DNA from 3 places in the Paraburkholderia yinzeri genome. Region 3 is predicted to be linked to each of the others. Evidence: riboswitches for the same ligand, from Rfam matches in the RefSeq annotation. Region 3 holds a riboswitch; each other region holds the start of a gene.
What was found. A riboswitch is a leader RNA that binds a small molecule or an ion and turns the genes downstream of it on or off. The one in region 3 is predicted to bind cobalamin.
Positions count from the first base shown of each region.

Region 1: linked by a shared signal. The riboswitch ahead of WJ542_RS17235 (TonB-dependent receptor domain-containing protein) and the one ahead of WJ542_RS28510 (HoxN/HupN/NixA family nickel/cobalt transporter) in region 3 are both predicted to bind cobalamin.
Region 2: linked by a shared signal. The riboswitch ahead of cobW (cobalamin biosynthesis protein CobW) and the one ahead of WJ542_RS28510 (HoxN/HupN/NixA family nickel/cobalt transporter) in region 3 are both predicted to bind cobalamin.

Region 1 covers NZ_JBFOCJ010000002.1:11,836-19,240, forward strand. The annotation lists gene WJ542_RS17220 (AraC family transcriptional regulator) at 1-203, shown strand, start outside; gene WJ542_RS17225 (acyl-CoA dehydrogenase) at 488-2,278, shown strand; gene WJ542_RS17230 (DUF1223 domain-containing protein) at 2,458-3,252, shown strand; gene WJ542_RS17235 (TonB-dependent receptor domain-containing protein) at 3,296-5,245, opposite strand; cobalamin riboswitch at 5,334-5,541, opposite strand; gene WJ542_RS17240 (c-type cytochrome) at 5,939-7,405, shown strand, end outside.
Region 2 covers NZ_JBFOCJ010000002.1:851,659-859,063, forward strand. The annotation lists gene cobN (cobaltochelatase subunit CobN) at 1-164, opposite strand, end outside; gene cobW (cobalamin biosynthesis protein CobW) at 198-1,274, opposite strand; cobalamin riboswitch at 1,347-1,622, opposite strand; gene WJ542_RS20865 (cobalamin biosynthesis protein) at 1,834-2,268, shown strand; gene cobO (cob(I)yrinic acid a,c-diamide adenosyltransferase) at 2,326-2,928, shown strand; gene WJ542_RS20875 (cobyrinic acid a,c-diamide synthase CobB) at 2,933-4,252, shown strand; gene bluB (5,6-dimethylbenzimidazole synthase) at 4,236-4,910, shown strand; gene WJ542_RS20885 (DUF4136 domain-containing protein) at 4,913-5,554, opposite strand; gene WJ542_RS20890 (CHASE2 domain-containing protein) at 5,605-7,405, opposite strand, start outside.
Region 3 covers NZ_JBFOCJ010000003.1:383,819-391,223, reverse strand. The annotation lists gene WJ542_RS28535 (GGDEF domain-containing protein) at 1-262, shown strand, start outside; gene WJ542_RS28530 (class I SAM-dependent methyltransferase) at 611-1,999, shown strand; gene WJ542_RS28525 (sensor histidine kinase) at 2,022-3,356, shown strand; gene WJ542_RS28520 (ATP-binding protein) at 3,364-4,497, shown strand; gene WJ542_RS28515 (response regulator) at 4,497-5,498, shown strand; cobalamin riboswitch at 5,558-5,769, shown strand; gene WJ542_RS28510 (HoxN/HupN/NixA family nickel/cobalt transporter) at 5,860-6,918, shown strand; gene WJ542_RS28505 (glutathione S-transferase family protein) at 6,976-7,405, opposite strand, start outside.

The DNA of each region.
Region 1 (7,405 bases), on a different contig from region 3:
GGCGGCTCGCGGCCGAAGAGACTTCGTTCCAGTTGCTCAAGGACGAGTTGCGGCGCGACATCGCCATCCAGCGCCTCACCGAGACGCAGGACACGATTGCGGCCATCGGCGGCGACATCGGCTTCGACGATCCGAGCGCGTTCCACCGCGCCTTCCGCCACTGGACGGGCAGCACGCCCGGCACCTACCGCGTGCGCGCCTGAGAGGCCTGGCCTACCCAGGATGGGGGGGCGGATCGATCGCAGCAGTGCTGCATGATGCGCCTTGCGGCGCCACGCCCTGCATCTGCACGCGGGCTGGCCGGCACGGCGTGGCCAGATTTGTCACCAGGTGGGCAGATTTGGACAGTCGGCGAAGCCGCTTTGGCGCTACGATCTGCCCCAGATCCCGCCGTTCCCGCTCCTTTACCGACGAGACCCGCGGCGAGACCCATGGCGAGACCCGCGCCGCGGCGCCACCCTCTTACCGCACCACTGGAAGGACCATCATGAGCTACACCGCCCCCGTCAAGGACATGCTGTTCGTGCTGAAAGAACTGGCCGGAATTGACAGCGTCGCTGCGCTGCCGGGCTTCGAGGACGCGAATCTCGACACGGCGCAGGCGGTGCTCGACGAAGCCGCGAAGCTGTGCGGCGAAGTGCTTGCGCCGCTGAACGTGGAGGGCGATCGCGCGCCCAGTAGCTGGCGTGACGGCGAAGTCACGGCGACGCCGGGGTTCGCGCTCGCATTCCGCCAGTTCGTCGAGGGCGGCTGGCAAGGTTTGCAGCACCCGTCCGAGTACGGCGGTCAGGCGCTCCCCAAGTTGATCGCGACGCCGTGCATCGAAATGCTCAACGCGGCGAACCTGTCGTTCGCGCTGTGCCCGCTCTTGACCGACGGCGCGATCGAGGCGCTGCTTACGGCAGGTACCGAAGAGCAGAAGGCGCGCTACGTGCCGAAGCTGATCTCGGGCGAATGGACCGGCACGATGAACCTCACGGAGCCGCAGGCGGGCTCCGATCTCGCGCTCGTGCGCACGCGCGCCGAACCGCAGGGCGACGGCAGCTACAAGGTCTTCGGCACGAAGATCTTCATCACGTGGGGCGAGCACGACATGGCGGACAACATCGTCCACCTGGTGCTCGCGCGCACGCCCGATGCGCCCGCCGGCGTGAAGGGCATTTCGCTCTTCATCGTACCGAAGTTCCTCATCAATGAGGACGGCTCGCTCGGCGCGCGCAACGACGTGCATTGCGTGTCCATCGAGCACAAGCTCGGCATCAAGGCGAGCCCGACTGCCGTGCTGCAGTACGGCGATCATGGCGGCGCCGTGGGCTACCTCGTGGGCGAAGAGAACCGCGGCCTCGAGTACATGTTCATCATGATGAACGCGGCGCGCTTCGGCGTGGGCATGCAGGGTATCGGCGTGGCCGACCGTGCGTATCAGAAAGCTGTAGCGTACGCAAAGGAGCGCGTGCAGAGCCGTCCCGTCGACGGATCGGCGGTGCAGTCCGTCACCATCATTCACCACCCCGACGTGCGCCGCATGCTGGCGACCATGCGCGCCCTGACCGAAGGCGCCCGCTCGCTCGCCTACGTGGCGGCGGCCCACAGCGATCACGCCCATCGGCATTCGGACGCTGCGGAGCGCGCACGTCATCAGGCGGTCTACGAGTACCTCGTACCCATCGTGAAGGGCTGGAGCACGGAGATGGTCAACGAGGTGGCAAGCCTCGGCGTGCAGGTGCACGGCGGCATGGGCTTCATCGAGGAGACGGGCGCCGCACAGTATTACCGCGATGCGCGCATTCTCGCGATCTACGAAGGCACGACGGCCATTCAGGCCAATGATCTCGTGGGCCGCAAGACCGTGCGCGACGGCGGTGCGGTGGCGAAGGCGCTGCTGGCCGAAGTTGCCGCCACGGTCGATGCACTGGCGAAGGCGGACGGTCCGGCGGCGGCATCGATGCGCGCGCAACTGGAGCAGGGCGCAAAGGTGCTGGCGAACGTGGTGGCGTTCGTCGTGGCGAACACGAAGACCGATCCGAATGCGGTGTTCGCGGGCAGCGTGCCGTATCTGAAGCTGGCGGGCGTCGTGCTGTGCGGCTGGCAAATGGCGCGCGCGTTGTTGGCCGCGCAACGCAACCGCTCGGACGACCCGTCGTTCCATGACGCGAAGATCGCGATTGCCCAGTTCTATGCGGAGCATGTGCTGCCGCTCGCGAGCGGTTTCGAGGCGTCCGTGCTCAGTGCGCGCGGCGCGCAAGGCGTGCTCGCGCTGGCGGAAGACCAGTTCTGATTGGCGAGTCTGGGGCCGGGCGGCATTCTTGTCGCCCGGCCCGCTCGCGAAAATTCCTGATCTGCTGTAACCCCACCGAACTTCCAGCCGAATTAACAGCAGGGTCCAGGCGACTTGTGCCGCCTTACCGATCCGCTGACCCGCGCGCCCGCGCGGGCGTGCCGCTGTGGAGGGACATCATGCGCCTCGTTGGTCTGCTCGGTGGTTTCCTGTTGATGCTCGCCTTACTGGTGGCGAACGCGTCCTATGCGTCGGATGCTTGCCACGCGACGAGCGGGCCCGGTACTGCGGCCGTGGTTGAGCTCTATACGAGCGAAGGCTGTTCGAGTTGCCCGCCGGCCGATCGCGAGTTGAGCATGCTCTCGCGCGAAGCCAGTCCGGGATCGGCCGTGATTCCGCTCGGCTTGCACGTGACGTACTGGGACAGCCTGGGCTGGCAGGACGTGATGGCGCAGAAGGTCTTCGACGCCCGCCAGAGCGAACTCGTGGCCGCCGGTCACGGCACCTTCGTCTACACGCCGGAATTTTTCGCGAACGGCGAGGAGATTCGCTCATGGCATGGCACGTTGCCCGAAGCGATCCGCAGGATCAACACCACACCCGCGCCGGTGGAGATAGCGCTGACGACGCGCTCCGATGCGAATAACACCGTCGAGCTGGAGGCGAGGGTTACGCCTCGCGATACTCGTGCGTTACCGGCGGACGGCGCGCAGCTCTATTTCGCCGTTACGGAAGACGGGCTCGTCTCGCATGTGCTGCGAGGCGAAAACGGCGGCACGACGCTTTCGCACGACAGTGTCGTGCGGCTCTGGGTGGGGCCTGTTTCACTGGGTTCGCAGGGCGGAATCGTGCGGCGCGATATCGCCGTGCCTCCCCAATGGGACCGCGCGCGTCTGCATTTTGTCGCACTGGTGCAGAACGGGCGCGATCAGGTTTTGCAGGCCGTGAGGGCTGGAACTTGCGGGGCCTCGTGAGCGAGGCAGCGCCTCACGAGGCCGCGTGGTGGACCCATCACCATCAGAACGTATACGCAATCTTCCCAAACGCCGTCCGCCCAAGGCTGTTATACCCATAGGCCGTCATGTACTGCCGGTTGAACAGATTCGCCAGCGAGGCGGACAGCGCGAGGTGCGGATTGATCTGATAAGAAGCGCGCAGACTGACCGTCGTCCACGAAGGCAGGTAAATTGTGTTCTCCTGATCGTCGAAGGTCGATCCGTTGTAGAGAATCGAGATGCCCGTGCTGAGCGCGTGGAGGTGGAACTCGTCCCACGTGTGATCGACGCTCAGGTTGACTGTCTGCCGCGGCCGGCGGTTCAGCCAGGTATCGTCGGTGACGTCTTCCGGATTCAGCAGGCCGACGGTGAGGCTCACCGGCGTGGACTTGCCGAGCGTGCCCTTGTATGAGAGGTCGATGCCCTGGATATGCGCACGGCCGACGTTGAACGGTATAAAGGTCTCCGAACTGTAAGCAATCAGGTCGTGGAAACGCGTGTCGTAGATGGCGGCCGTGAAGGTGCCGAACGACGTGTTGGCATCGAGGGCCGCTTCGACGCTGTCGCTGCGTTCCGGTTGCAGATCGGGATTGCCGTACTGCGGATAGTAGAGATCGTCGAACGTTGGCAGGCGGAAGGCGTTGCCATAAGACACGCGCGCCGTGTAGACCGGCGTGATCTCCCACGCCAGCGAGACATTGCCCGTGTTCACCGTCTGGCCTTCGACGATCTCGTGGCGCCCTGCGAGGAACAGCGTCCACGGGCCGAGCGTGGTCGACTGGTGCAGCGACACCGCCGAATCGTCGCGGGTGGGTACGCCGGTCGGGATATCTACCGGCAGGAAAGCCTGTTCGCGCGTGAAGTCGTAGGCGAGCTTCGTCTCTCCGGTGAATGGCAGTCCGAACAATCGGTTGCCCGTCTCCTGGTGCGTGAGCGACGTGGACGTGCTGAAGCGCGTGGAGTCGATTTCGTCGGTGGGAATCGTCGGATCATTCGCGTAGACGAACTGACGATCGGTTGCGTAGCCCACCGACTGATCGAACTGCGTGGTCGGCGTGATGTCCCAGTGGAACGCAATGCCCGTGGTCAGTTGATGATCGAGCTGCCGGTCGTCGCCGCCCGCGTTGTCGTAAGACAGATCGGAGCGGTGATAGAGCATGAACGTCGAGATCGACCAGTTGTCGCGCGCATAGCCGAGGCGCGCATCCACGTCTTGGGCGTGATACGGATTGCGCCCGTCTTCGTGGCCGTAGGCCCACGGCTGGGTCGCGTCGATGCCCGCAGTGTTGTAGTCGTGCAGGCCGAGCGAATACGTCAGGCCGCCCAGCGCGGCCAGCGGCCCGGTGGAGGGGACCGTGCCCGAGGTGCGGACCTGCGTGTCGAAGGTCTTGTTCGAGCCGCCGCCGAACGAGACCGTGGTCTGGTTCGGCTGGTTCGACGCGTGGCGCGTGAAGAGCTGCACGACGCCGCCCACCGCATCCGCGCCGAACGAGGCGGCGGCCGGCCCGGAAATCACCTCGACGCGGTCGAACGCCTCGGTCGGCAGATCGGCCCATTCGGCCTCGCCCGTGGTGGCGGAGCCAATACGTATGCCGTCGATGAAGACGGCCACCTGCTGGGCTGACGAGCCGCGGATGCTGACCGAAGCCGCCGATCCCGGCCCGCCGTTCTGCGAAACCGTCACGCCGGGCAGCGTGGCAAGCGCCTGGGTGATGCTGGGATCTTGCGGAGCGAGACGATCGAGGTCCGCGCGCGTGAGGACCTGGGTGCTCGCGTAGCGCCGGTCGAACGACTGCGGCAGATGCTGCGTGTCGCCGACAACGAGAATGCTCGGCAGCGCGGTTTCGCCGTGCGCCTCGTCAGTCTGATCGGTCTGGTCCTGTTGTGCGAGCGTCGCGTCGTCGGCGGCATGGGCGTTGTGCCACGCGCAGGCCGTCACGGCCGACGTGAGAATGAATTGTTTTAGTTTCATGTGCGGGGCTGAGGTCAGGGCTGTCCCTGCAGCGAGCAGCCGCGCGTAGCGGCGCTGGCGCTTCGGGACACCCCGCCCGTTGCGGCTGCATGGACCTCGGTTGATGGCAGGTCTCCTGGCTCGCGGGTCTGCGTCCTCTGCCGGCCTTCCCGGTTTCCCAGTGGCTCGCGCGGGCATGGACTCGCCGCTCACAGTTGCGGGGGCAGCCGCAGTCTCGAAGCGCGCGTTTTTGAGGCGCGCCTTTACTGCGTTCCCTTTTGATCCCGTCGCCGGGAACCATCAGCGCGCAAGGTTAATGCGCCATGGTTCGCCGCGTCAATTGTCCGGGCCGCGGGTGATGCGAAAAAGGCACGGAAGGCGCGCAGCACGAGGTGCGTTTCCCGGTGCGTTAGCGGCCGGCGCCCGAAATAAAAATGAAAGAAATCCCCGGTCGAGCGGGCCAGTCCGCATTGCCGCTCCGGCTGCAGCGGTGCGTGGATGCCCGGTCTGCGCGATTCCCGACATGATTCCAAACATAACTGCTACGCAGCGTTAGCCACGCGGACCTTTTGCTAGCATGGCCCTCCCTGAATTTCAGGTGTCGTCATTGATCCGGAAGTCAGGGGTGCATAGCGGGTGCACAGAGGGCGCGCGGCGTCCGCTCATCCGGATCGGATCTACAGAAGAAGGGGGAGACGTATGGACATGCTCGGCATGTACCCGACGTTTTACGTTCCGGGCATCGGTACGGCCTGGGTCATGGGGATCATCGGCGTGATACACGTCGTGGCGTCCCACACATCGGTCGGCGCTTCGTTTCTGTTCGCGCTGCTCGAAACGCGGGCCTACCGCGAGAACAAGCCGCAGCTGATGGAGTTCATCAAGCGCTACGGCATGTTCCTGCTCGTGTTCTCGTACATCATCGGCTCGATCACGGGCCCGGGGATCTGGTATGCGATCACCGTGGCGAGTCCGCGCGGCGTGAGCGGGCTGATCCACAACTTCGTCTGGGTCTGGGCGAGCGAGTGGGTCTACTTCACGGTTGAAGTCATTGGCGTCTACGCGCTCGTCTACCTGATCGGCAAGATCGATGCGCGCACCCACCTGAAGCTGACGTGGTCGTTCGCGCTCGCTTCGTGGGCGACGATGCTGCTGATCGTCGGCGTGCTCTCGTTCATGATGTGGCCGGGCCACGATAGCTGGTACCAGACCGGCTCGACGAGCGAGGCGTTCTACAACGTCAACTTCTTCGCGCAGCTCGGCACCCGCACGGGCGGCATGATCGTGATGGCGGCGCTCGTCGGACTGCTGGTGGCCAGCCGCGTGAGCGATCCCGCGCTGCGCCGCAGCGTCGTGCGCATGATCGCCCCGGTGGGACTCCTTGGCGGCGCCGTGGCCGTCGTGATGTTTTTCTACTACCTGCGCACGCTGCCGCAAAACGCGCTCGTAATGCTCGACACGCATCTGCTGCCCGTCTACGCCAGGGGAATGGTCGCGGTGTTTGCCGTGGCGACGCTCTGGCTCGGCTTCGCCTGGGCCTTCCCGCAGCGCGTCTATACGTCGCTGGCGATTTCGCTCTTCCTGTTCATTGCCGTGGTGGGGGTGTGGCCCGAAGAGCGCATGCGCGAGTCGATGCGCAAGCCGTACGTGGCGGGGCAGTACATCTACGGTAATCAGGTGATCGCGCGCGACGTGCCCGGCAAGGGCATTCATTCGGAAGTCGAGCGCATTGCCGAGCATGGCCTGCTCCAGTTGCATCCGTTCGTGCCGGACCGCCTGAGAACCGTGACCGATGCCAACGAGCTCGAAGTGGGCCGCCTGCTGACCAAGGTGGCCTGCGCGAACTGCCACTCGCTCGAACCGGGCGGCCCGCTGCGCAGCCTGCCCGACAAGCTGCACATGGCCACCGACGAAGACATGATCGCGGCCTTCCTGCGCGGTCCGCTGAAATACGGCACGCAGCCCTACATGCCGCGCATCGACCTGCCCGACAACGAGATTCGCGCCATTGCGCATTACCTCGCAGCCGTGGATAGCGGCAAGAACGTCGACCAGTTGATCGCGCAGCAGCACGCGGCGGAACAACGCGCCGTTGCTGCCGCGAATGACGGCAAGAGCGGTGGCAAAAGCAGCGGCGCGAACGCGGCCGCGCTGGTTGCGGAACAGGAACAACATGCGGCG
Region 2 (7,405 bases), on a different contig from region 3:
ACGCTCGGGAACCCGGCGGGCAGGCGCGGCACGATACTCGCGAGCAGCGCGAGCGTCGTGTCGGCGGAACTGAGGATGACGATGTCGGCGGGCTGCTGGTCGATACGGACCACGCCGGCCGTATCGTCGACGAAGCCGCCCGGCGTCGTTCGCAACAAATGCATGAGAGAAGTGTCGCTGGCGTTGGCGTGGGTCGATCAGGCCAGCGCGCCCGGTGCGAGCGCGGCTTCGAATGCGCGTTGCAGCGTGGCGGCGTCCAGATTTTCGCCGATCAGCACGAAGCGGCTCGCGAGCGACTGCGACGCGGCTTCCTGCGCGTTCCAGCGGCGGTCGAAGTAGCTGTCGAAACGGCGCCCCACGCCCTGCACCACGAGCCGCATTGGAGCGCCGGGCAGCGCGGCGAAGCCCTTCACGCGATAGATCGTGTGCGCGTCCACAAGGCGCTGCAGCGCCTCGATCGCGCCCTCGCGCGAGGCAACCGTGGCCGTGACGACGACCGAATCGAATTCGTCGTGGTGATGATCGGCATCGTCGGCGGAACCATGATGGTCGTGGCGCAGATGGATGCTTTCCTCCGAGGCCGCTTCGAGCCCGAGCAGCGTATGCAGATCGAGCTGGCCATGTTGCGCGCGTACGATCTTCACCTGCGGAGGCAGTTCCTCGCGCAGTTCCTCGATGAGCGCATCCTGCGCCGCCGCGTCGAGCAGATCGGTCTTGTTGAGGATGACGAGATCCGCGGCCGAAAGCTGATCTTCGAACAGCTCGTGCAGCGGCGATTCGTGGTCGAGATTCGGGTCGGCCTTGCGCTGCGCGTCCACGGCTTCGGGGTTCTCGGCGAACTGGCCGCTCGCGGCGGCGGGGCCGTCCACTACCGTCACTACCGCATCGACCGTGAAGGCGTTGCGAATCGATGGCCAGTTAAACGCCTGCACGAGCGGCTTGGGCAGCGCGAGCCCCGACGTTTCGATCAGCACGTGATCGATCTCGCCGCGGCGCTCGAGCAGTTGCTCCATCACCGGGAAAAACTCTTCCTGCACGGTGCAGCAAAGGCACCCGTTGGCCAGTTCGTAGAGCTGGCCTTCCCGTTCGTTGCCGTTCTCGTCGCAGCCTATGCCGCAACCGCGCAGGATTTCGCCGTCGATGCCGAGTTCGCCGAACTCGTTGACGATCACCGCCACGCGCAAGCCGCCCGCGTGCTGAAGAATGTGACGCAGCAGCGTGGTTTTGCCGCTGCCGAGAAAGCCCGTGACGATGGTGACCGGGATCTTGCGCATGTTCATGAGGTATTCCTTCGGCGCGAATGGCCGCGGGCGTGGAGCATGGATCCGGCACCGCCTCCCCGCAGCGCGAATCCCTCGTGTCTGGCCGGTATCCGGACTGACGAAACGCCGCTCCGCCTTCCCGCGCGCCGGTCCTCGCGGACCGTCTGCACAGTGGCATGAGCTGCATGCGGCGCGCATGCGTCGAAGCGGCTTGCCTCGCCCATGCAGGGCGAAGCGATCGTTGTACCGTTGCGGGTGCAGTTCAGGTTGGCCAGTCCCTCGCCGGGATGGCTCCCTGATTCCCGTTTAACTGCGCGCGCAAGGAACGCGCGCGCGAGCACCAGAGTGCGTGCGAGTGTAGGCGTGGGCCACGGGATCGTCAAGGAAAGGCCCGGACGCCCGCTGTTGTTTACCCCTGGCGCCGGGACCTCGCGCCCGGGCGCGAAAAACCGTGTGCTATCGTATGCGCGCATCCGCCGGGCAACGGGCAAAGCCCGCGCCGCGGTGTCTGCTGCCCTGTCCGCTGCCTTGTTTCCAAGCACTCACCGTGAATTCCGCTACGTCTGCAAGCCTGCTTCCCGCGCCCTCCGCCTTACCCGGCCCCGCAGCGCTTGCGCTCGGTATCGGCTGCCGCCGCGGCGCGACGCTCGCGCAGATCGAGCGCGCCGTGCGGGCTGCGCTCGCGGTGTTGCCGATGGCTCGCGTTGCGGCCGTGGGGACGCTCGACGCGAAAGCCGACGAACCTGCGCTGCTCGCGTTCTGCGCGGCACATGGCTTGCCGCTTCACACGTACACACGCGAAGCCATCGCTGCCGTGCCGGTTGAGGCCGAGCCATCGGGTGCAGCGCGCACGAAGTTCGGCGTCGATGGCGTGAGCGAGCCTTGCGCCCGGCTCGCCGCCGGCGGCGGACCGCTGGCGTGCGGCAAGCTCGCGCTCGACGGCGTGACCGTAGCGGTTGCCGTGGTCGTTGCCGCAGTCGTTACTCCCGCGCAGGCGCCGCGCTAAACCGGCGGTGCATACGCACACGTTAAGAACCCCGCATCCTCAGACCTCGTTTCGCCCATGAAAACCGATCCCGATTCGCACCTGCGCATGACCCAACGCCGCCGTGAAGGCCACGAAAAGAAGCAGGCGGCGGCTTCCGTCGAAAAAGGGCTTTTGATCGTCAACACCGGCAACGGCAAGGGCAAGAGCACGGCGGCCTTCGGCATGGCCGTGCGCGTGCTGGGCCACGGCATGAAGCTGGGCGTCGTGCAGTTCATCAAGGGCGCGCTGCACACGGCCGAGCGCGACTTCCTTAGCAGCGTCGCCCATTGCGATTTCGTGACGATGGGCGACGGCTACACCTGGAACACGCAGAATCGCGACGCCGACATCGCCACCGCGCGCAAGGGCTGGAACGAGGCGAAGCGCATGATCGAAAGCGGCGAATACGGCATGGTGATCCTCGACGAGCTGAATACCGTGCTCAAGTACGAGTACCTGCCGCTCGACGAAGTGCTCGCCGTGCTGAATGCGCGCGGCCCGCTGCAGCACGTGGTCGTGACGGGCCGCCACGCGCCCGACGCGCTGATCGAAGCCGCCGATCTCGTCACCGAAATGCGGCTCGTGAAGCATCCGTACCGCGAGCAGGGCGTGAAAGCGCAAAAGGGCGTGGAGTTCTGAGCCGATGGTTGCCCGCGCTGCCAGCATTGCCTGCCCCGCGCTCTTCGTCAGCGCACCCGCCTCGGGCCAGGGCAAGACCACGCTCACGGCGGGACTCGCGCGCCTGCACCGCCGCGCCGGCAGGCGCGTGCGCGTCTTCAAGACCGGGCCCGACTTTCTCGATCCGATGATCCTCGCGCGCGCAAGCGGCGCGCCGGTCATGTCGCTCGATCTGTGGATGGTGGGCGAGCACGATTGCCGCACGCTGCTCACGCAGGCCGCGCAGGAAGCCGACCTGATTTTGATCGAAGGCGTTATGGGCCTCTTCGACGGCACGCCCAGCAGCGCCGATCTCGCCACGACCTTCGGCGTGCCGGTGGCGGCCGTGATCTCGGCGAAGTCGATGGCGCAGACCTTCGGCGCCGTCGCATTCGGGCTCGCGCGCTTTCGCCTCGACGTCCCGTTCCATGGCGTGCTGGCGAACCGCGTGGGCTCGGCACGGCATGCGCAGATGCTGCAGGAAGCCTTGCCGGCCGACCTCCGCTGGCTGGGCCACGTGGCCGGCGACGCCCTCATCGAACTGCCCGACCGGCATCTCGGCCTGCATCAGGCGAGCGAGATCGCCGACCTCGACGCACGCATCGAACGCGCCGCCGACGCGCTCGCGCAAACCGCGCTAGCGGACCTGCCGCCGCCCGTCGAATTCTCGCTCGCGAGCGCGCCGACTCCCCTTCCGCGCCTGCTCGAAGGCCGGCACATCGCGATTGCGCGCGACGCGGCGTTCTCGTTTGTCTATCCGGCGAACGTCGCGCTGCTCGAAGCGCTGGGCGCGCGCGTGACGACCTTTTCGCCGCTCGCCGACGAGGCCGCCCCGGCGAACGCCGATGCGATCTATCTGCCCGGCGGCTACCCCGAACTGCACGCCGCGGCGCTCGCGCGCCATACCCGCAGCGCGGCGTCGCTGCGCGCGCATGTGGAGGCCGACAAGCCGCTGGTCGCCGAGTGCGGCGGCATGCTCTGGCTGCTCGAAGGCCTGACCGATACCGAAGGCACGCGCACCCCCATGCTCGGGCTGCTGCCGGGCGAGGCGGTCATGCAGCGGCGCTTCGCGGCGCTCGGCATGCAGCAGATCGACAGCGCGCACGGCACGCTCAGGGGCCACACGTTCCACTACTCGCGCGTGAGCACACCGCTTGCGCCCACACTCGTCGCGCGCCATGCGCAGACCGGCGCCGCGGGCGAGCCGCTCTACCGCCACGGCCCGATCGTCGCCACCTACCTGCATGCCTGGTGGCCCTCCAACCCCGCTTTCACGGCCGCACTCTTTCATGGCTCAACCCTTTGACGAAGCCGGGCGCGCGGCGGTCTACCGCGCGATCTACGAACGGCGCGACATGCGGCACTTCGTGCCCGGCCCCGTCGATCCAGCCACGCTGCAGCGCCTGCTGGACGCCGCGCATCACGCGCCGAGCGTGGGCTTCATGCAGCCATGGCGCATCGTGCGGATCACCGACGCAACGTTGCGCACGCAACTGCATGCGGCGGTCGAGCGCGAGCGCCTCGCCACCGCCGATGCGCTAGGCAAGCGGCACGATGAGTTCATGAAGCTGAAGGTCGAAGGGATGCGCGAATGCGGCGAACTGCTCGTCGTCGCGCTGATGGATCGCCGCGAGCCGCATATCTTCGGGCGGCGGACGCTGCCCGAGATGGATCTCGCCTCGGTAGCCTGCGCGATCCAGAACCTGTGGCTCGCGGCGCGCGCCGAAGGGCTGGGCATGGGCTGGGTGTCGATCTTCGACGTGGACGAAGTGCGCGGGCTGCTCGCCATGCCGGCGGGCGCCAAGCCGGTGGCAATCCTGTGCCTCGGCCACGTGGCCGAATTCTATCCGCAGCCGATGCTGGAGATGGAGCATTGGGCCGAGCGCCGCGCGCTCGGCGAATGCGTCTACGAAAACCGCTGGCCGCGGGATGGCGCCGAAGACGATCGGCCGCCTTCGGCCTGACGTCACTGCGCCGGGGCGACTGCCTTTACGGAAATGACTTCCGGCAGCGCGCCCGCGCCGCCCTCGCCCCCCGCACCCGCTTCTGCCCCCGCCTCGCGCAGCTTCACGCGCCATTGCGGCGCACCGGCCGCACCGGCATAAGGCAGCCGCGCGAGCGCGCTCGCGACGAGATACGGCAGCGCCTCCTGGGCATTGGCGTTGCGGTCGTGCTTCACGACGCTCACGCGGTACGCCTCGGCGCCGCCGGGCAACGCGAAGAAACGCAGCGTGAGCGCATGCACGTACGGCCGCCCGAACCACGGGAATGGCGAACCGGCGGCCGGCTCGCAAGCCGGCGCACAGTCGCCCTGGGCAATCCCTACATCGGCCGGGCGCGTCGACCAGGCAGCAGAAACCACGTAGGCCGCCTTCTCCGGCGCGCCGTCCACGAAGCCGCGCTTCGCGAGGCCATCGCGCAACAAGGCTTCGTACGGCGGATTCGATACGGCCTCAGCCTCGGCCGGGGTACGCGCCAGACGATAGACCACGGTACGCTGGCCTGCGTCCGGCAAGGCGCCGCGTGCGCTCACGTCGGCGTTCACGCCGGCGCAACCAGCCAACGCGCCAGCCGTCAGAAAGAGGCATACCGTCAACAGGATCTTCACCGCAAACTCCATCGAACTCACCGCCAACCGCTCATTGGCACGCAAGCACCTCAGAGAGGCGCGTCGAGCGCGGGAAGCGACATCCTCAGAGTCGTGCCCTTGCCGGGCTCGCTCTCCACGTCGACCTCGCCGCCGTGGCGCGTCACCACCGTCTTCACGAACGCCATGCCGAGCCCGGCCCCGCTCACCTCGGGCCGCTGCTCCACATGAAAGCGCTGGAAAGGTTCGAAAAGCCTCGCCTGGTCTTCCAGCGAAATGCCGTAACCTTCGTCGCGAATCGAGCAGATCACACGTGCCGCCTGCGGCGCCACGCTTCCCGCCGTGGCAGAGATAGTACAGACAATTCGCGTATCGGGTGGGCTGTACTTCACGGCGTTGTTCAGGAGATTCACCAGCGCCCGTGTCATCAGCGACCGGTCGGCGTTGATCCAGCCCATCTGATCGTCCTCGAACACGGTCTCGATATGGATGCGCTTCGCGTGCGCCTGCGGCCAGACTTCGTCGCTCGCGTCGATCACGAGGTCGGCGAGGCTCGCGGGTTCGAGCGCGTACACCTGCGACTCCGCGCGCGCGAGTTGCACGAAGTCGTCCGCAAGCGTGAGCGCCCGCCGCGCGTAGCGTTCGATACGGTCCATCACGTCGCCCACGGGGCCCGAGCTCAGCGTGCCGCGCTCGCGCTCGGTCTCCACGAGCGCGACGATCGATGCCTGGGGCGAACGCATGTCGTGCGAAAGCAGCCTCAGCGCATCTTCGCGCTGGCGTTCGGCATCGTGCAGCGCGGTCACGTCCACGAGGCCCGCGATCCAGCCCACCGCCTGGCCCTGGGCGTTCGTGCAGCGCGCGTAGCGCAGCAGGTAGTCGCTGCCGTCGGCCGCGCGCACTTCCACGCCGCGCTCCATGAGCTCGGCGAATTCGCTGCGCGCCGGATCGAGCGGCGCGGGCCAGTGCGCATGCGCGAAGGCCGTCGCCTCGGGGCTGGGGTCGATCGGCTTGACGAGCGTGAAGCCGCCGAACACGGCGGCCATCGGCCGGCCTTCCGCTGCGCCGATGCCGAGCCGGTCGAACGACTCGCGCGCCGCGTGGTTGGCAATCAGCACGGAGCCGCGCAGATCGGCGACCAGAATGGGCTCCGGCACGGAATCGAGGCTGTCCCACACGAAGCGGCGCATGTCCTGGAGCCGCTGCGCGGCCTGGGCCATCAGCGCCATCTGCTGCGCGAGCGCATCGCCCGCGAATTCGCGGCGAGTGCTGTGCGCCTCCGGCAGCAGATAAGGCTCGTCGGCAAGCTGGCGCAGTTCCTTGCGCAGGTACGCCATGGTCATCTCGAGACGGCGCCAGCTCCACATCGGATAGACCACGAGCAGCACGACGACCGAGGGGACCGGGCTCAGCCATACGCGCGCCCCGTAGAGCAGCGCCGCGCTCACGCCGAACGACGCCGCGCCCAGCCCTGCCGAAAGCAGCAGCGCGCGCCACGGCGAGAGCCAGAGAAAACCCGCCAGCAGCAGGGCAAAAGGCACGAGCGTGGCCAGTACGACCCAGAAGGTCGAAGCGGGCTCGATGGCGGTGCCCGAAAGCAGGGTGTCGAGAACGCTCGCATGAATGTAGACGCCGGGCAGCGGGCCCAGCGTACCCGAGAGCGGCGTCGCGAACCGGTCGAAGAGACCCGACGCCGTGACGCCGACCACCACCACCCGCCCGCGCAGCACGTCGGGGGGCACGCGGCCTTGCAGCACGTCGTCGAACGATACCTTGCGATAGGTCTGCGCGTTCGTGCTGAACGGAATCAGGAAGCGCGCCTCGCTGTCCGGGCCACCCGCGAGCGTCAGATCGGCGCCGTGCATGACCTGC
Region 3 (7,405 bases):
GGGCGCCGATATCGCCGATGCGCTGCTGCTCGCCGAAGACATGCGCGCGGCCATCGCCAGCCATGTGTTCCGGGCGCCCGTGAGCCGGAGCATCACGGCCAGTTTCGGCGTGAGCGACAACCCCGCGGGCACGGATTTCGATACTGCCTATGGCATCGCGGACGCCGCCCTCTACGCAGCGAAGCGCGGCGGCAGAAACCGCATCGAATTCGACGCGCAACAGCAAGTGAGCGCATCGAAGCCGGTGCCGCGGCAAGACTAGCGCGGCCACTGTATCGCGGCACCCTCGCGCTGGAATCCAGCGCCTGGAACCTGCGCCCGGCAACTGCGCTTGCCGCGTGCAGCGCCGCCTCCCCCGCCTGCATCCGCGACCTGCCCCCCCGGGCCGGAGGTCCTTCCCTCCAAAATTGGCATAGGTCAGAATAATCCGCGTTGATGTTACACTGCAACACGCCGGAGCCACTCCGGCCAAGGGTTTGGGTGTTTCCAGTGCAATGCTGGTTCGGACCGCGTCCACGGCATCGAATGCGATGCCGAACGTGCAGCCGCCATTCACTGGACCTCGTCCGATACCCCGCTGCGTTTTCCGGATTCCTCAGGTTCTTATACCGTGTACTCTCAAACGCAAATCGACCCGGTAGTTAGCTTCCGCAACTCACAGCGCGAGCAGGTGCGTGGAACCATCATCAACCTCCAGAGAAAGTCGCTGGTGATGGAGGTCTATAACCCATACTCGATCGTGCAGGTCAGCGAAGTCCTGAGCGACCTGAGCGTGCGGATGGGCGCCAAGAACGCCTATCTGGGCAAGGCGGTGGTCGTCAGCCTCGTGAACACCGGCCTCACCGCGGTGGTTTCGCTGGCGCTGATCGACGAGTGGCGCGAGCTTAGCGTGCTGCCCAACGAACCCAGGTCGGTCGGGCGGGAAGCCGAACTCTTCATCACCGACTGGGATACGCGCTTCAATATCCGGCGCGACTATCAGATCGTGGTCAACGAGATGCGCGCGTTCCTCTCGGAAGTGTCGCGCTGGGTCGAGCAGGTCGATCTGACCGAAAGCCTGCCGAAAAACGAAGGCAGGCTGCGCGAGGATCTGTTCTACGAGCTCGCCACGCCCATCATGGTCAAGGTCAAGACCTACCTCAACTGGCTGGAGGAAGAGGCGGAGCGTGTCGATCCCGAGCTGGCGCCCGTGCATCGATCCTATGCGCAGTCGGCACTGCATCCGCTGCTGCTGCGCGCGCCCTTCGTCTACCGGACGTTCACCAAGCCGCTGGGCTATGCCGGCGACTACGAGATGGTCAACCAGATCCTGAGCGATCCGCAGCAAGGGCCGACCACCTACTTCCAGATCGTCAACACGGCGTTCCTCAAGGCCGCCGTGGCAACCGCGCACCGCAACCGGATCACGCTGCTGATCGACTTTCTCACGCGTCAGGCCGATGCAGCGCGCATTGCGGGCAGGCCGTTTCGTATCCTCAACGTCGGCTGCGGACCGGCGTTCGAGATCCAGCGCTTCGTGCGCGAATATGCGCAGCCCGAGCTGCTGTCGTTTCAACTGGTCGATTTCAGCGAGGAAACGCTGGCCTTTACGGAGGCCTCGATCAAACAGGCGGCGGCCGAAGCCGGACACAAGACCTCGGTGGAAATGGTGCATCAATCCGTGCACGACCTGCTCAAACGCAAGATCTCGCCCGACGAGTCTTCGCGGGAATTCGACGCCGTCTACTGTGCCGGCCTCTTCGACTATCTCTCGGACAAGGTCTGCGCGCGTCTGTTGAGTTATTTCGCGGCCCGCACGCGGCCCGGCGGCCAGTTGCTCGTCACCAACGTCCATTCGGCGAACCCCGAGAAGTACGGCATGGAGCATCTGCTCGAGTGGTATCTGATCTATCGGAACGAGAGCGGCATGAGTTCGCTGCTGCCCACGCAATCCGCCGACCACAAGCTCTACGTCGATGAGACCGGGGTGAATGTGTTCGCGGAAGCCACGATCCTCTGAAACGCCGGCGGACACCCCATCCATGAGCACTGCTCAACTGCACACAGGCTATCAAACCGAACTGGCCGACTTCCGCGTGACCTTCAGCCGCGGCGGTGCCTGTACCGCCATCGTGCTCGTCCTGCTCGGCGTGGGGCTGGATTATGCGCAGTATCCTCAACAACTGATCTCGTTCTCTGCCGCGCGCGTGGTCGTCTCGCTGCTGATAGGCGGCATTGCGATCCTGCTGGGCAGCGTGGCGGGGCGACGCTTTTCTCCATGGTTGACGCTGTCCTGGCTACTGCTGCCGCAGATCATGATTTCGTGGATGATCTGGAGGACCGACGGGGTACTGTCGCCCTACTACATGGGCCTGAACCTGGCCATCTTCGCTTCGGGCATCGCACTGCCATTCGGCTTATGGCAGAACATGGTTTTCGGCGTGTTGTCCTGCGCGCTCTACCTGATTGCCTGCCTGCTGCATTCCGGCGGCGGCGCGCCTATCGGCACGCTGACCGTCAACGTCCTGCTCCTTCTGTTCGCCGCTGCCGCCAGCGGCGTCTATACCTTCTTCAACGAGCGGGTGCGCTTCATGTTGTTCCGCCTGAAGGCGGAAGTCTCGCAGAAGAACGCCGAGCTCGAATCGATCAACCGCAAGCTGGTCGACATCAAGGGGCAGTTGCTGCAGCAGGAAAAGATGGCGGCTATCGGTACGCTTGCCGCGGGGTTGCTGCATGAGGTCAATAACCCCGTGAACTTTTGCCTGATGGCAATCGAAGTCGCTATGGAAGAGCCCGCGGCCAAAGCGGAGCCAACGCTGCAGGAATGTCTCGTCGACGCCAAGCAGGGCATGCAGCGGATCCAGCACATCGTGTCGGACCTCAAGACCTTTGCCTACCGCAAGCCGGGCGCCGAAGCGGAGGTGGGGACGCCCTTCCTGTTCGAAAAAGCGCTCGATTCCGCTACGCGGCTTGTCGCGCACGAATTGCGCGGCGTCACGGTGACGCGCGAGCTTCCGACCGATACGCTCGTGCAGGGCGACGAAGCGGCCATCATCGGCGTGCTGATCAACCTGCTCTCCAACGCAGTCCTGGCCATGCGCAACGCGGGCACCACCGGGCCGGCGATTCACATCTCGGCGAAATGGGAGGAGCAACGCCTCGCCGTGACGGTCAAGGACAACGGGCCGGGCATCAAGGACGAGAATCTCGCGCGCGTGTTCGAGCCGTTCTTTACCACCCGCGAGGTGGGACAAGGCCTCGGCCTCGGCTTGTCGATCAGCTATGCGGTCATCGAGCGCCACGGCGGCCTGCTGTTCGCCGAGAGCGAGCTGGGCAACTGGGCGTCGTTCAGCTTCGATCTGTCGCGCGCGCCGTGAGAACGCCATGAACGAAATCCGGCAAGACATCCGGCAAACACAGCCCACGGTTCTCTACGTCGACGACGAAGAGCTGGCGGGAAAGTATTTCTCGCGCATGGTCGGTGCGGATTACGAGGTCCTGCTGGCCACGAGCAGCGATGAGGCCATCGCCGTCCTGGAGCGGGACAGCGCCCGCATTGCCGTGCTGGTCACGGATTTCCGCATGCCGGGCCGCGACGGCGGCGACCTGCTGCGCCAGGTGGCGCACGACTACCCGCACATCGTTCGGATTCTGGTGACGGCTTATGCCGACATCGACGTGCTGCTGCAGACGGTCAATACCGGCGAGGTGTTCCGCATCCTCGAAAAGCCGCTCAGGCAGGCTTCCGTGCGCGAGACGCTGCAACTGGCGTTCGAGCGCCACCAGGAACGCGCCATCCAGAATCACCGGCTGATCGCGATCGACGAGACTCTGGCCTTTCTGGCGCACGAATTGAACACGCCGCTTGCTGCCATCGCCTTGAACGCGAGCAACATCGAACATCGCGCCGACGAGCAGCACGAGTCGCAGTGGGATATCGACGGCGCCGCCCGATCCATGCGCGAGAGCGCGCAGTACTGCCTCGCGGTGGTTTCGTCCTTCTGGCGCTCGGTCCAAAACGGGCGCCGCAAGCCTGCCGGGGACGACGCCCGCAGCGAGATCACGGCGCACGGGCTGATTTCCGCCTTGCTCGATACCTATCCGTTCGCTGCGGGGCAGCGGTCGTGGGTACAGGTCGAGGTCGACGGCGACTTTGCCGTGGTCACGCAGCCGAACTGCGTGGCGCTCGTGCTCTCCTCGCTCTTGTCGAACGCGCTGCGCGCGCTCGCGGATATTCCCGCTCCGTCTGTGCGCTTTACCGTCACGGCGGAACCCAGTCCCGGTATCGGCATTTCCGACAACGGCCCGGGCATTCCGCCCGAGATCAAAGCCCGCCTGTTGACGGACCCGATTACAACGCACGCACAATCCGGCGGCCACGGCTTGGGCCTGATTCTATGCAACCGTGTCATGCAGTCTTGCGGCGGTGGACTTCGGATCGAGTCCACGTCGGGGGTTGGCACCAACGTAGTGCTGGATTTCCCCCCTATCAAAGGTCAAACACTCAGGAGTTGTTGATGAACGAAGCGAAAGCCAACCAGGAGTCGTCACCGGCGATCCTCTTCGTCGATGACGAGGCCACGGCCGTGAAGTACTTCCAGCGTGCCATTGGAAGCCTGGCGCCGGTCCTGACTGGCGGCTCGGTAGAGGAAGGCAAGGCGCTGCTGGACGCACACGGTGACAGGGTGGGGGTCCTTGTCTCCGACCAGCGCATGCCGGGCGAGTACGGCAACGAGTTGCTGCGTTACGCGAGCGAGCGCTATCCGCATATCGTGCGGATCTTGACCACCGCGTATTCGGAGATCGACCAGACCGTGGCGGCCGTGAACCTCGGTCAGATCCACCGCTATATCAAGAAGCCGTGGGACATCACCGCATTGCGCATGGAGCTGAAACAGGCGCTCGAACTGGCCGAGCTGCGCAAGGAGCGGGACCAGCTCGTGCGCGAGAAGCTGGGCGTGCTGCAAAAGCAGACGCTCGCCACGCGGATCGGCCTTGTCCGGTCCCTCTCGGCCGCGCTGATCGGGCCCGAGCGGTTCCAGCCGGTGGAGACCTACCTGGCTGCGGCGGTACTCGCCGAGGTACCCAGTCCCGAGCCGGACTGGCTGCTGATGGACTACTCCGATCTGATCGCTGCGGAGAGCGCCCGAAGCGGCACGTTTGGCCATATGGTGGCGGCGAACCTCGCGGCGCTGCGTAACCGCCACGTCGGCTCGACCACCGGCAACGCGGTGGCCGCGATGGCCGAAACGCTGGAGCACGCGGGCATCACGGTCCGGCGCGAAGGCGACGGCCTGATCCTGGACGATCTCACCGCGCTGGCCGAGTTCCTGGGCGAGCCGGCCAGCAAGGCCGTGTCGGTCCGGCACGCCGTCTGGCTGGCCAGCCTGCTTTGGCTGGACGGGAACGACTTCGCGCTCGAACCGGTACGCAAGGACAGTGGCATGGCGTTCCTGCCCACTCAGCACAGAACGGAATTTCCTGCCGACCGCCTCGCGGCCTGGATCGAGCAGTTCTGAACGCGGCAGGGGGTGAGAGCGGTTTTGCTCGAAAGGTTGACACCGCAACGTAGGGGCGATTACGCTTTCGCGCTGATGGTTCCCGGCAACGGGATCAAAAGGGAACGCAGTCGAAGCTCGCCGTGAAAACGGCCGGGTTTCGAAAGTCTGCGGCTGCCCCCGCAACTGTAAGCGGCGAGTCCATGCCACCCCGCGCCACTGGGAAACCGGGAAGGCCGGCACAGGACAGAGACCCGCGAGCCAGGAGACCTGCCATCAACCGAGGTCCATGCAGCCGCAACGGGCGGGGTGTCCCAATGCGCCAGCGCCGCTTTACGCGGTCGCTCGTTGCAGGGACAGTCCCGACCTCAGGATCTGTCACATGTCCACCACTCTGGAAACGGTTGCCGCTCCGGCGTCCCTCCGCCGCCGCGTCATCGGCATCTACGTCGTCCTTGCAGCCTTCAACATCGGTGCCTGGATCTGGGCATTCATCGCCTTTCACGCTCACCCGCTGCTCCTGAGCACAGGCCTCCTCGCCTATGGCTTTGGCCTGCGCCATGCCGTGGATGCCGACCATATCGCCGCGATCGACAACGTCACGCGCAAGCTGATGCAGGACGGCAAGCGTCCCGTGACCGTGGGCTTCTTCTTCGCGCTCGGCCACTCCGCCGTGGTGCTGCTGGTCGCGGCAGCCGTCGCGGCGACGGCCGCCGCCCTCGAAAGCCGCGTCGAAGCCTGGAAGGATCTTGGCGGCGTCATCTCCACCAGCGTCTCCGCGCTGTTCCTGTTTCTCATCGCCGCGATGAATATCGTCATCCTGCGCGGCGTGTGGCGCGCCTTCAACAAGGTCCGCCGCGGCAAGCCCTACGACAACGACGATCTCGATCTGCTGCTGAACAACCGCGGCCTCCTCGCCCGGCTCTTCCGCCCGCTCTTCCGCTTCGTTTCGGGACCGCTGTGGATGCTGCCGCTCGGCTTCCTGTTCGGCCTCGGCTTCGACACCGCAACGGAAGTGAGCCTGCTCGGCATTTCGGCAAGCCAGGCCGCGCAGGGCCTCTCGATGAGCGTCGTGCTCGTGTTTCCCGTGCTGTTCGCAGCCGGCATGTCGCTCGTCGATACGACCGACGGCGTGCTCATGCTCGGCGCCTACGACTGGGCCTTCGTGCGCCCCATCCGCAAGCTCTACTACAACCTCACGATCACGCTCGTCTCCGTGCTGGTTGCGGTGCTGATCGGCGGCATCGAAACGCTCGGGCTGATCGCCGACCAGTTCAACCTGAAAGGCGGTTTCTGGGATCTGATCGGCACCCTCAACGACAACTTCAACAACCTCGGCTTCGTCATCATCGGCGTGTTCATCCTCGCGTGGCTGGTGTCGTTCGCCATCTACCGCCTGAAACGCTACGACGAGCTGCCGGTCTACCGGTCGGGCCAGTAATTCACCGCGCGCGCTGCGGCGGGCAGCCGATGTCACGCAAACTTGCGTGCATCGGCATCACGCCGCCTTGCGCGCGTCGGCGATTCGCTGCGGCGCCTCGGGCCGTGCATACAGGCGTTCGAGGTATGCCTGCAAGCCCGGGAATCCATCGACCAACTGGATTTCGTTCGCCCAATCGATCAGATAGACCATCACGCAATCGGCCACCGTCAGCTTGTCGCCAACAAGGAACTGACGCCCTTCCAGATGCTTTTCGAGGATCGCGGCCATGGCTTTGAAATCCTCGCGCGCCAGCTCGATATCGGCCGGTAGGCGTTTGTCCGGCGGGTAAAGAAAGGCGTGCCGGGTAATTCTCCAGAGCGGCTGTTCGAGTTCGGTCACCGCGAACAGGGTCCAGCGATACACCTGCGCCCGTGCTTCGAGATCGACCGGCAGCAGCGCTTTCTCCGGATATTTTTCCGCAAGGTAGAGCACGATCGCGGCCGAC